DNA from 3 places in the Rhodococcus sp. MPR-R1B genome. Region 1 is predicted to be linked to each of the others. Evidence: riboswitches for the same ligand, from Rfam matches in the RefSeq annotation. Region 1 holds a riboswitch; each other region holds the start of a gene.
The links. A riboswitch is a leader RNA that binds a small molecule or an ion and turns the genes downstream of it on or off. The one in region 1 is predicted to bind thiamine pyrophosphate.
Positions count from the first base shown of each region.

Region 2: another riboswitch for thiamine pyrophosphate. It lies ahead of thiO (glycine oxidase ThiO); the one in region 1 lies ahead of AC1Q61_RS08055 (3-oxoacyl-ACP reductase).
Region 3: another riboswitch for thiamine pyrophosphate. It lies ahead of AC1Q61_RS26215 (TenA family protein); the one in region 1 lies ahead of AC1Q61_RS08055 (3-oxoacyl-ACP reductase).

Region 1 covers NZ_JBXAFO010000004.1:127,305-131,580, reverse strand. The annotation lists gene dinB (DNA polymerase IV) at 1-187, shown strand, start outside; gene AC1Q61_RS08060 (LLM class flavin-dependent oxidoreductase) at 184-1,464, opposite strand; gene AC1Q61_RS08055 (3-oxoacyl-ACP reductase) at 1,464-2,228, opposite strand; TPP riboswitch at 2,246-2,339, opposite strand; gene AC1Q61_RS08050 (DoxX family protein) at 2,478-2,918, shown strand; gene AC1Q61_RS08045 (AurF N-oxygenase family protein) at 3,022-4,011, shown strand; gene AC1Q61_RS08040 (TetR/AcrR family transcriptional regulator) at 4,008-4,276, opposite strand, start outside.
Region 2 covers NZ_JBXAFO010000008.1:211,872-216,147, forward strand. The annotation lists gene AC1Q61_RS14125 (GlnX family signal transduction membrane protein) at 1-609, opposite strand, end outside; gene AC1Q61_RS14130 (NUDIX hydrolase) at 768-1,367, shown strand; gene AC1Q61_RS14135 (hypothetical protein) at 1,460-1,591, opposite strand; gene thiE (thiamine phosphate synthase) at 1,840-2,535, opposite strand; TPP riboswitch at 2,562-2,708, shown strand; gene thiO (glycine oxidase ThiO) at 2,708-3,787, shown strand; gene thiS (sulfur carrier protein ThiS) at 3,784-3,999, shown strand; gene AC1Q61_RS14155 (thiazole synthase) at 3,992-4,276, shown strand, end outside.
Region 3 covers NZ_JBXAFO010000025.1:24,944-29,219, forward strand. The annotation lists gene AC1Q61_RS26205 (MFS transporter) at 1-425, shown strand, start outside; gene AC1Q61_RS26210 (carboxylesterase/lipase family protein) at 418-1,986, opposite strand; TPP riboswitch at 2,091-2,186, shown strand; gene AC1Q61_RS26215 (TenA family protein) at 2,174-2,917, shown strand; gene AC1Q61_RS26220 (ABC transporter substrate-binding protein) at 2,917-3,945, shown strand; gene AC1Q61_RS26225 (ABC transporter permease) at 3,923-4,276, shown strand, end outside.

The DNA.
Region 1 (4,276 bases):
CCTGGATCGGGACGGCGCCGAACAACTCGAATTGCCCTTCGACGGTCCAGGATTCGCGGGTCCGGACACTGCCGCCCTCGACTCGGCAATGGACAGTGTCCGGAAGAAGTTCGGCTCCGCGGCCCTCACGAGGGGAGTGCTCCTGGGACGCGATCCGGACCTGTCGGTGCCGCTACTGCCGGACTAGGTGAGGTTTTCTCGCAGAGTCGCTCCCTCGTATTCGCGACGGAACAACCCACGCGCCTGCAGCACCGGAATCACGTGATCGACAAAATCTTCCAGACCCTGCGGATAGGTCGGCGGCATCAGATTGAAACCGTCGGCACCGCGGCCGTTCAACCAGGATCCCATCTCGTCGGCAATCGACTCCGGTGTTCCGATCATCGTTGCGTGACCACCACCCGCAGCCAGCGTCCCGAGGAGTTCCCGCACAGTCGGTGCGTCCTTCTCGACGATCCGCAAAATAGTGGCGTAGCGTCCCTGCGGCCCTGTGAACGCTTCGAGTGGAGGCAACGGGGGCACGGGCCCGTCGAGATCCCAGTTCTCGCAATCCTGTCCGGTGAACAACGAGAGTTGGCGTATCGACTGTTCGGTGGGCAGCAGGAGATCGAGTTCGGCCTTCTTCGCCCTGGCCTCGGCGACGGTGCTGCCGACGTAGGTGACCAGTCCCGGCATCACGGCGACAGAGTTCGAATCCCGGCCGGCTCGCTCGATTCTCGATTTCACGTCCGCGTAGTAGGTCTGTGCGCTGGGTAAGTCGTAGGCAACCGAATAGATTGCCTCGGCGCGACGCGCCGCCAGATCGCGGCCCTGCTCGGACGCCCCGGCTTGGAACAAGACCGGCCGGCCTTGCGGGGAGTGCGGAACCGTCAACGGCCCGTCCACCCGAAAATGTTTGCCGTCGTGATTGATTCGAGAAATCCTGTTTGCGTCGGCAAAACGCCCCGACCGGTCGAGAATCAGCGCGTCTTCCGACCATGAATCCCACAATGCGAGGGCCACTTCGACAAATTCGTCGGCTCGTTCGTATCGGGATGCATGATCGGGCATCGCCTCGAGTCCGTGGTTGCGCGCCTCCTGGTCGAACATCGAGGTCACGACGTTCCAGCCGGCCCGTCCGCCGCTGATGTGATCGAGCGAGGCCAACAGTCGCGCCGCGTGAAACGGCGTGTAGAAAGTGGTGGAAATGGTGGTCACCAGGCCGATGTCCGCTGTCGCTCGTGCCATGGCAGTCAATGCGGTGATCGGCTCGAGAAACCACGACGCACCCGACTCCGGTTCGCGAACACTGTGACCGTCAGCGAAGAAGACGGCGTCCAGCTTTCCGCGTTCGGCGATCTGGGCGAGCGACTCGTAATACGTGATGTCGCCGAGACTTTCGACCGGTGAGTCGCGATGACGCCATGCCGCACTGTGATGTCCGCACCCGAGCAGGAACGCACCTATCCGTAATTGCGCGCCCATCAGTTCTTGACGAGTCCGCCGTCGACAACCAGGTTCTGACCGGTCACGGCCCGTGACCATGGTGAGGCGAAAAAGAGTGCAGCGTCGGCAAATTCGTCCGGCGTGGTGACTCGGCGCAGGGGAGTGCTTGCAGCGATCATGTCGAAGACGGCTTCGGGTGTTGCGGCGCTCGCATCGGTGGTGCGGAGCAAGCCGCCCGAGACCATGTTGACTGTGATCCCGTCCGGACCGAGGTCGGCGGACAGCGTCCGTGTCAGTGCCAACAGTGCGGCCTTGGCAGCGGTGTAGTCGTGGTACGGAACTACCGGATTCTGGACCAGATTGGTTCCGACAGTGATGATTCGGCCGAAGCCGAGTTCGCGCATGCCTGGTAGCGCTGCCTGGGTGGTATTGAGTGTTCCGGCAACAGCTCCGCGTAGTTGAGAGTCGAAGTCGGCCCAGGTGATCGTGTCCGCGTTCGGCCGTGCATCGCCGTTGAACGAGAAGTCGACCAGTGCATTGTCGACCACGGTCGAGATCGGTGCGTCGAATCTCTCGCGTGCAGCGGAGAACAACTGGTCGACGGAACTGCGGTCCGTCACGTCCGCCTGGACTGCGAAGGTGCGATCCTCACCCAGTTCGGCGACCAGGGCCTCGGCGGCATCGTGGCTCTTGTTGTAGTTCACGATTACGCGGGCGCCCGAGCGGGAGAATGCTCGGCTCAGTGCGGCGCCGAGCCCGCGGGCGCCACCGGTGATCAGAACGATCTGCTCGTCGAGGTTCAATGCGCGCTGAAATTGCTGTTCGGTCACGTCGACATCCCTCCGCCAGTGCTAACTGGTCAGGTTCATCGGGTCTGATCTCAGCCGACTTTTTCGGCACCCCGTGTCACCGTCCATCAGACCACGTGAGGTGAATCGTCCTGAACGCCGGGTGCGTTGTAACGGCCGGCGCGATGAGTTTTCGATCGCTCGGGAGTCGTAATTGCAAGCGAAGTGGCAACCGGCCGCTCGCCTTCGCCCCAGGAGATTCCGATGACCACCCAGCCCGTCCACAACGAAACTGTTTCCGGTAACGCCACGACGACGACACCTTCGGCCACGGCTCGCAAGCTCGGACACGTCCTGAGTGGGCTGTTCGTCGTTTTCATGCTCTTCGACGGCATCATCCACATTCTCAACCTTCAGACAGTCAAGGATGCGTCGGCTGAACTTGGGTTGCCGGACTCGCTGGCATTGACGGCTGGGGTGGTGCAACTGATCTGCCTTGCGCTGTACGTGATTCCGCGAACGTCGATACTCGGCGCGATTCTGCTCACCGGTTACCTGGGGGGAGCGGTGTTGACCAACCTTCGAGCTGAACAGCCTCTGCTGAGCACGACCCTGTTTGCCGTCTACACCGGAATCGTCATGTGGGCGGGACTGTATCTCCGGGACGTGAAGGTTCGCGAGATCATCCCGCTGCGTCGGGCATGAAATAGGCCCCCGAGGGGGTTGCGTGGGACGCGGTGTCCCATTATGTTTGACCTCATTCAAGTCCGTCGACTGCAATCGACGGACTGGCCGTGAGGAGACACCGATGGCTCGGTCAGCGTCGATCGAAGTGGAAAAGCCGTACCACCAGGTACTGCAGACTTTGTCCGAGGGCTCAGTTGCCCGCAGTTTCGATCCCTATCTCGACATCGACTGGGATTCACCAGAGTTCGCGATCGATCCGCATGATCCGAGATGGGTGCTCTCGTCCGTGTCGGACCCCCTCGGGGCGACGCAGTGGTACCAGGATCAGTCGTTGGAGCGTCGAATCGCCATGGGAATGTGGCGTCAGGCGAACGTGACCAAGGTGGGTTCGGCCTTCGAGAGCATCTTGATCCGGGGAATGCTGCAATACATCATGGCGCTACCCAACCAGTCGCCTGAGTTCCGGTACTGCCTGCACGAGATGACCGAAGAGTGCAATCACATCCAGATGTTCCAGGAACTCGTCAATCGCATGGACATCGACGTGCCGGGTATGCGTCCGATGTTCCGGCGACTGTCGCCGATCATCGGAGTGCTGGGAGCAAAGTTCCCGGTCATCTTCTTCATCGGCATTCTGGCTGGTGAAGAACCGATCGACCACTTCCAGAAGGATCTCATCCGTGAGGGTAAGGACACGCCGCCGGCGATGCTCCGCACCATGGAGATCCATATCGCCGAAGAAGCGAGACACATCTCGTTTGCTCACGAGTTCCTGCGCAATCACGTCCCCAGACTCAGTCGTACGAGTCGAGCCATCACATCGGTCGCCTTCCCCGGCGCGATGCGTTGGCTTGCGGGTGAAATCATGTCACCGCCAAAGGAATTCGCCGAAGAATTCGGAATCCCGGACGAGGTGATGAAGAGCGCCTTCTGGGGGAGCCCGCATTCACGCCGCATCCTGGGTAACTACTTCGGCGAAATGCGAGCCCTGGCAGACGAACTCGGATTGATGAATCCGGTGTCGAAGCGTGCGTGGCGAAAGCTGCGCATCGACGGCGACTACGCCCGCTACCGCGGCGAGCCGAAGCGTTCCGACAAGACCCGGATCTAGTCCGGCCGCGAAGTTCCTCCGTCGGAGGACACCAGCTCGGCTATGAGCGTGGACAATTCGACATGGGGATCGATCTGTAGTCCGCTCGAGCGGGCAACGCCGTCGAACATGTACCAGGTGTATTTCGCGAGGTCGGCGACGATCTCTTCGCGGCTCGGCTTCGGATCGGTGCTTCGGACCCAGTGGGTGAGCGTGCCCTCGACCATTGTCACCACTGCGAACGGTAGTGAATCGAAGGGTGAGGAGTCGATCCCCACGGATCGAC
Region 2 (4,276 bases), on a different contig from region 1:
CGAGGCGTGCAGTTGCTGGGCCATCGGCAGCAGCGAGGTCTGCATCAACTGCGAGGCCTCGCTCAAATATGCTGCCCCGACCGGGTTTCCGACGCGATTGTTCGCCCGTGCAGTTTCGACCAGCCCGGTGTAGACGGAGAGGTCGGTCGAGATTGTGGTCAACGCGCTGTGACCGGCAAGATCGGTCGAGTCGAGACCGGCCGACGCCTGGACGATCTCCGCAGAGGCCTCACCGATCGACTGCGTGTATCGGTCGCGGACTTCGGCGGGTTCGAGGCCGCCGGAGATGAAGGCGGTGGCCGCGGCGGCGTCTGCCAAGGACAACGCACTGTAGAGATTCTGGGCCGAGTTGGCGAGAGGCTCGGTTTCGACGAGGAGGAGGTCGAGGTTCGCCTGGCGGTTCTCGATCGCTGCGGTGGCGAGGAGTCCGGCGATCAAAGTGATCGCGATCAGGATCAGTCCGACGACGGTCAACCGGCCAGGCGTCGAGGACATGAAGGCCTGCAGTTCGCGCCGCAGAAGTGCCTGCTCGTCCTCCGCCGACACTGATGTGGCCTCGGAGGGCGGCAGCGACCGGGGTTCGATGGACGGGACGACACGGTCGACCATCGAGCACCTCACTTCGCTGTAGGCGGGCTACCGAGAAATGATGCCGCCGAGAAATGATTCAGGGCATCTTCGCGAGCATATAAGCATCACCTACACCTGGAGCAGATTGAAACGGTTAGTGTGGGACAACGGCGAGAGCAGGCGGAGCGAGGTAGTCGATGCGTGGTGACGGTGACGGTTGGTCCATCGGATCGGACGGTACTCGGCATTGGGGTAAACACGGAGCCGCAGGACTGCTTCTGCGTGCCCCCGATTCGGACGGATCACCCATGGTCTTGCTGCAGCATCGTGCGGCGTGGAGCCATCAGGGCGGAACGTGGGCACTGCCCGGCGGAGCGCGGGACTCACACGAGAGCACGACGCACGCTGCCGTCCGGGAAGCACACGAAGAAGCAGGTATCGCCGAGGACGCCGTCCGTGTCCGCGGGGAAGTAGTGACGATGCGCGCCGAGAGCGGGTGGACTTACACCACCGTCGTGGCTGACGCGGCGCATCCACTGTCGACGGTTGCCAATGGTGAGAGCACCGAGTTGCGGTGGGTACGCGAAGCCGACGTCGACTCACTGCCGCTGCATCCGGGCTTCGGTTCCTCATGGCCCGACCTCCGGACCGAGCCTGTTGTGGCCGTGGACGGCGATCCGCACACCGTCGTGCTCGAGGACGGCGGATTCGGATGGTTGTCGGGTAGTTCCCACCAAGGCAGTGAGCAGTCAGGCAGTGACCAGAACCTGTCCGAGGCGTCGAGTACGCAGTCGTAGCACTCGAGTCTTCACAGTTCATACACAGCAGAAGGGCCGGACTCCGCGGGAGTCCGGCCCTTCGGTGTTTCGGTCGTCGACCGAAACGAGGCTCAGCTGAGCGAGTTCAGCGCCGTGATGAAGCTGACCGCGGTGATACCGAGCTTGAGCAGCTCGCTGATCTTGCCGAGGTTCAGGTCTTCGAGCGATTCGGTGCTGAGCGAGCCGGTGTCGAGGGATCCCATTTAGTGCTCCTAGGTTCAGTTAGTAACTGGAGGTAAACTACAACAAACCGAATGGGATGTGACACGCAATCGAAGCAACTGTGAGCAAGATCACTTAATCCGACTTTTCGGACATCCAATCGCACCTAGGAACTGGGAGTTTGTTGTCTGATCGGACAACTTCCGTTCACAATTCGAGTCAGGCGTGCTGACCCGTAACTGTGCGGAAATCGCCCGGCAAACACTTGACGAACGCCAGTTACCGGCTTTCAGCGCCCAGCGACGGCTGCGGCGAGGCGTTGCGCGGCCGCCTGGGGATCCGATGCTTGCGTGATTGCACGCACGACGACGATGCGCGTGGCGCCGGCATCGAGCAGCTCTGGCAGACGTTCCTCGTCGATGCCGCCGATCGCGAACCAGGGCCGCGGCGGTGCGGCGTCGGCGGTCGATCGAACCAGTTCCAAACCGGACGCACTTCGATTCGGTTTGGTCGGTGTCGCCCAGACCGGCCCGGTACAGAAGTAGTCGACGCCCTCTTCGATGGCGGCCAGACTCGCCTGCGCGCGACTGCTCGTCGAACGGCCGATGACTACGTCTTCACCGACAACGGTTCGCGCGTAGGGGACGGGAATGTCGTTCTGGCCGAGGTGGAGGATGTCGGCGCCGGAAGCCATCGCGAGATCCGCGCGATCGTTGACGGCCAACAATGCGCCGTGGCGTCGCGCTGCGGTCGCGAGAATGCCCAGCGCCACCAGTTCGTCCTTGGCCTCGAGCGGGCCGAACTCGCGCTCACCGGCAGAGCCTTTGTCACGCAATTGGATGATGTCGACTCCGCCGGACAATGCTGCCTCGGCGAACTGCGCGAGGTCGCCTTTCTCGCGGCGCGCGTCGGTGCACAGGTACAGCCGTGCTGCTGCCAGGCGCTCGCGCCGGTCGATGTCGTTACTGGGATGTGTGGGGTGCACGGAGCAAACGGTAGCCTCTAGGGAGCAAGGTTCGACACGGGAGTCCTGAAACGTCGTCGTCACTTTTTGTCGTGACTGCGAGGTTCGTAGGGCTGAGAGGGGATCGCGACCAGATCCCGACCGTCAGACCTGACCCGGATCATGCCGGCGCAGGAAGTGGAGGTGGAGTTTCGTGAGTACACACGCTCGTACGGTGTCGGTTGTCGGCGGCGGTGTCATCGGTCTCGCTATCGCGTGGCGAGCAGCCCGCGACGGGTGGGCCGTTCGGTTGTACGACCCGTCCATTGGATCAGGTGCTTCGTGGGTGGCGGGCGGAATGCTTGCCCCGCTTTCCGAAGGCTGGCCGGGTGAAGAAACCGCGTTGACAATCGGTGCAGCGTCCCTGGAACGGTGGCCGACGTTCGGTGAGGAACTCGGAAAATTCGGGCAATCGGTCTTCACCGCGGACAGCTCGCTGACGGTTGCACTCGACGCTGCCGACGCGCAGGACCTGCAGACCATCGCCGAGTGGGTGAGCTCGCAGGGGCACGAACTCGAAGTTCTCGGTCGCGCGCGCATCCGTGAACTCGAACCGATGCTGGGCCGGGGCATCCGGTCGGGGTTGATGGCTGTTGGTGAGTCCGCCGTCGACAACAGACTTCTGCTGGCGGCGTTGCAGAAGGCCTGTGCGGAATCCGGCGTCGAATTGATCGCGCGGGCCGTCGACGACCTCGCCGAACTCGATACCGATCAGATAGTGCTCACCGCCGGTATCGCGTCACCCAAGCTGTGGCCCGGGCTACCGGTACGCCCGGTCAAGGGCGAAATCCTTCGCTTGCGCAGTAGGCCTGGAGTCACCCCGGCGCCCAGCCGCACCATCCGCGGAAGCGTCCACGGGCGGCCCGCCTACCTCGTCCCGCGCGGTGACGGAATCGTCGTCGGCGCAACACAATACGAGTCCGGCGAGGATACACAGGTCACGATGGCCGGCGTACGGGACCTGATCAACGATGCCGAGGCCCTGATGCCGGCGATCGGCGAATACGAACTGTACGAGTGCGCGGCAGGTCTGCGTCCGATGACGCCGGACAACCTGCCGTTGATCGGGCGCGTGTCCGATCGTGTTGTCGTCTCCACCGGGCACGGCCGCAACGGGGTCCTGCTGACGCCCGTCACCGCCGATGCGACGGTCGCGTTGCTGAACGGCACATCTTTGGTCGAGGTAAAAGGAACCGAACCCGAGCGGTTCGCAGTAGCTAAGGAAAATTCATGAGTGAGCAGGTCCCGATCGGGATCACCGTCAACGGCGAAGATCTCGAGTTCGATCGAGCAGTCACGGTGACCGAACTTCTGACGCACCTCGAGTTGCCGAGCAAAGGCATCGCCGTCGCCGTCGACGGTGCGCTCTTTCCTCGCGGGCGTTGGGACGAATCCGTCGGACGTGGTTGGGAAATCGAGATCCTCACGGCGGTGCAGGGTGGCTGAGCAGGACCTTCTCACTATCGCGGGCCGCAGTTTCGGTTCCCGGCTCATCACGGGGACAGGCGGCGCCGCCAACCTTGCGGTGCTCGAGGAAGCGCTTGTCGCCTCCGGTACCGAACTGACCACCGTCGCGATGCGGCGAGTCGACGCGGCAGGCGGCACCGGCGTTCTGGACCTGCTTCGTCGCCTCGGAATCGAACCGTTGCCGAACACCGCCGGGTGTCGGGGCGCCGCCGAAGCGGTCCTGACGGCGCAGTTGGCACGCGAAGCGCTCGAGACG
Region 3 (4,276 bases), on a different contig from region 1:
TCGGCTCTCTCGCGTACGCCCCACTGGCGCCGATCATGTCCCGGCGGCTGATCATGATTTTTGCCGTCGCCGTTCTCGGCATAGCGATGCTGGCCATGGCGCTCCTACCTCCACTGTGGGTGATCCTCGTACTTGCCGGACTGCAGGGCCTCGTCTACGGACCAGTCGGCCCGATCGCCAACTACGCCATGCAGACGCACAGCCCGGAGCACATGCGTGGACGCGTCGTCGGTGTCATGACGTCGACGGCCTACGCCGCCGGCCCGCTCGGCTACCTCGCGGTCGGCCCGCTGCTCGATCAACTCGGAATCGCGTCGACCTTTGTGGCCCTGTCGATTCCGATCATCCTGATCGCCGCAGTCTGTGCCTCTCTGCCGGTGCTTCGCGAACTGGATCGTCCGCGGCACTCGACCGACGTCAGTTGAACCCCATCACGTCGTTGCCCCAGGCGACGCGCAATCCGTGATCGGGGTCGCTGACGAGGGTGTCGGCGGAGTCGATCAACAGCGTCGACCGCTTCTCTTCCTCGTACGGCGCCCAGTGCTTCGAGCCGTCGAGGGCCGCCGGCACGGCATGCCTGGCGAAGGCCAACCATCGCCGTTGGATACGGCCGGCCACCTCCATCGCGGCCTTCCGACCGCCGAGCCAAAACGTGGGGTCGACGTTCAGGGTTCCGAAATTGCCGAATACATAAGGTAATTCGGTCGCGTGGCCCGCGCCGATCCGCGCCGCCTTGAGCATCGGCGTCGCGTGATCGAAGCGGTAGACCCATGTAGGGGAATGCCTGCAGTGCGCGTCTGCGATCCAGAGGGTCGGCATGCGAAACGCAGCGTCCCGTGACAGTGCCAGCGCGCCACTCGGTTTCGCATGGTCAGGGTAAGCCGACATGATCTCGGCAAGTTTGGTCGCGGAGATGTCGGGGTGATCGTCGGCCAGTAATTGGAGCATTGCCTCGACGGACTGCGCACTCACCGGCATCAGCGGAGACTTCATGAACTTGAAGATCGACGCCTCGTCCTTGTTGGAACCGATGATCAGTGGGATTCGGTGCGCGTAACCCTTCTGGAAAGCCGCAACCGGGTAGTGCGGCACCAGATCGCGATCGACAACGGGTGCCATCGCCAAAGTTCCCGGAATCCGGGTCGGAATTTCGTTGACCAAATCATCGCTTGCCTTGACGAGCAGTTCCAGATCCGTGGTCAGCAGATCGCCTGCGTCTTCGGGGTCGATCGAGAGCAGTTCGAGAAACCGCTCCGCCACGGTCTTGGCGCGCTCGGCCCCGTAGACGGAGGTCGCGGGCGGACTCTGGGCAATCGCACGATGGAACAGGCCTTCGGCGCTCGGACAGGTCATGAGCGTCGTGATGGATCCTGCGCCGGAGGACTCACCGAACACGGTCACCGCACTCGGGTCACCACCGAAGGCGTCGATGTTGTCTCGAACCCATTCGAGTGCCGCAATCTGGTCTCGCAGACCACAGTTCGATTCGAAAACAGTATCCGCGGTGGAGAATGCAGACAGGTCCAGGAATCCGAGTGCGCCGACGCGATAGTTGAAGGAGACGAGAACGAGGTCACCGGTTTCAGCCAGATGACGGCCGTCGTAGATCGTTTGGGCGGCGGACCCGAGGCAGTAGGCGCCGCCGTGAATCCACACCATCACCGGTCGCGGCGTGGCGTCGGGTCGCGGGGCCCAGACGTTGATCGACAGGCAGTCCTCGTCGATTTTGAAGGCCCGATCGATCGGAACCGCCGGACTCTGGCCTTGCGGCGCGATCGGCCCGAACTCACGACAGTCGCGCACCCCGTCCCACGGCTGTGCGGGTTGTGGCGCTCGGAACCTCCGCTCACCCACCGGCGCCGCTGCGTAGGGCATGCCCTTCCACGCGAATACACCGCCATCCGGATACCCGCGGGCTTCTCCGCCTCGCGCCCGGATCACCAGAGTTCCGTCCTCGCCGAGATTTGGTCGAACGTCGGTCTCCATGTCTGAATCCCCTCCCGACCCGCGCGTGTGGCAATCAAGACCAAACCTACCAATCTCGGACGGGTGTGCGCCGAGTACGCAACCCCTCGGTGTTAAGGTCGCCTAGTTCTGACACGGGGTGCTCCGCATGGGCGGGGCTGAGAACACACCCGGGAACCTGATCAGGTAATGCTGACGAAGGGATGTCATGGCTACTACGCAGCCTGCATACAATTCTGCCGAAAACTCGGTGGCCACAGCGCCGTCGACGGATCGGTTCACAGATCGACTCTGGGCCGAGACGAAGGCCCTCCGCGAGTCGATCGACTCACTGGAGTTCCTCCGCCGCCTCGGCGACGGAACATTGCCTCTCGACGCGTTCCGCACGTACATCGAGCAGGACAAGCTTTATCTCGAGGGGTATTCGAAAGCGTTGTCCCTGGTCGCGGCCCATGCCCCGGATCCGCAGTCCGCGGGCTTCTGGTCGAATTCCGCGTCCACGGCAGCGACAGTGGAATCTGCGCTTCACGACGGACTTCTCACCGGTGGAATTCTTCCAGCGGGATCGGGAAGGCTCGAGCATTCGCAGGCCTGCCTGGGATACGTCTCGTATCTGACGGCGACTGCAGCAACTGCGCCTTACCCGGTCTCCGCAGCGGCAGTACTCCCCTGCTTCTGGATCTACGCCGAGGTCGGCCGCGATCTTGCCGCTTCAGCGCGCGAGGTACTCGACGCCGATCCGTCGCATCCGTACGCACAGTGGGTCACGACCTACGACGCACCCGAATTCCACGAGTCGGTGGCGCAGGCCCGCGTACTGGTCGATGCTGCGGCCGAAGCTGCCACCGAGACAGAGCGTGAGGCGATGAGTGAAGCATTCCGCATCGCCAGCCGCTATGAGCTGATGTTCTGGGATTCCGCACTCCACCAGCAGCCTTGGCCGGCGTCGTGATGTCGTTTGCGGCGCTGCGCCGCACGCTTGCCACGTCTGCCGCGATCGCAGCCGCGTTCACAGTTCTGACCGGATGCGCCTCTGACACCGGCTCTTCCGACGGGACCATTCGGTTCGCACTCGACTGGACACCGAACACGAACCACACCGGTTTGTACGTAGCACTCCAAGAGGGCTACTTCGAGGACGCCGGCCTGGACGTCTCGATCCTGCCGTACAACAACACCTCGCCCGACACCCTGGTCGATGCCGGCAATGCCGAGTTCGGCATCAGCACACAGAGTCAGGCCACGTTCGCCCGTGCAGCCGGCGCCGCCACGACGTCCGTCATCGCGCCACTTCAGCACCGCGCCACCGGCATCGGCGTGAAGGCGGATCGTGCGGACATCACGCGCCCACGTGATCTCGACGGGAAGACGTACGCCGGGTTCGGCGATCCCGGCGAAGTCGAAACGCTGCAGCAGATCATCCGCAACGACGGCGGGACCGGGAACTTCACGACGGTCACGCTCGGAACTTCCGCGTACGAAGCCGTGTACTCGGGCCAGGCAGACTTCACCGTCTCCTACTTTGCGTGGGAAGGCCTCGAAGCGGAGCGAAACGGAACTCCGATGCGGTACTTCCAGTACACCGATTACGGCTTCCCCGATGCATATTCGATCGTGATCAACGGCAACCAGCAGTGGTTGAAAGACCATCCCGACGAGGCACGCAAGTTCGTCAAAGCCGTTCAACGCGGATATCAGACTGCTGCCGACAACCCGGACCGGGCCGCGCAGGATCTCATCGACGCGAACCCCGGAGCTTTCACCGACGAAGACCTCGTGCGTGAGAGTCAGCGGATGCTCGCCGCCGACTACATGAAAGACGCCAACGGCGTCGTGGGCGCCCAGAATCTCGAAACCTGGTCGGGCTACTCGGGATTCCTCTTCGAGAACGGATTGCTTGCCGGACCGGACGGGAAGCCGTTGACCCAGAAGCCGGACTGGTCGGAGTACTTCACCAATGAGTATCTCGACGCGTCCTGACGTGAGCGGACGGTTGGTCTCGACCATGCGGCGGGCGCTTCCCGCGCTCGCCGTGGTGGTGCTCCTCGTGGCGGCGTGGCAGATCTACGTCGAGATCAGTGGGATTCGGCCGCAAGTACTTCCGTCTCCGGGGCGCGTTCTGTCCCAGGGGTGGGACAACCGCGAGATCATCTCCGGCCACGCCTGGTCGACATTGCAGGTCACGTTGGTCGGCTTCACTGTTTCATTGGTGTTGGCCTGGATTCTTGCCGTGATCGTGGACTTTTCGCCGTGGTTGTCACGCGCGCTGGTACCACTTTTCGTCGTCTCGCAGACGCTGCCGATCATCGCC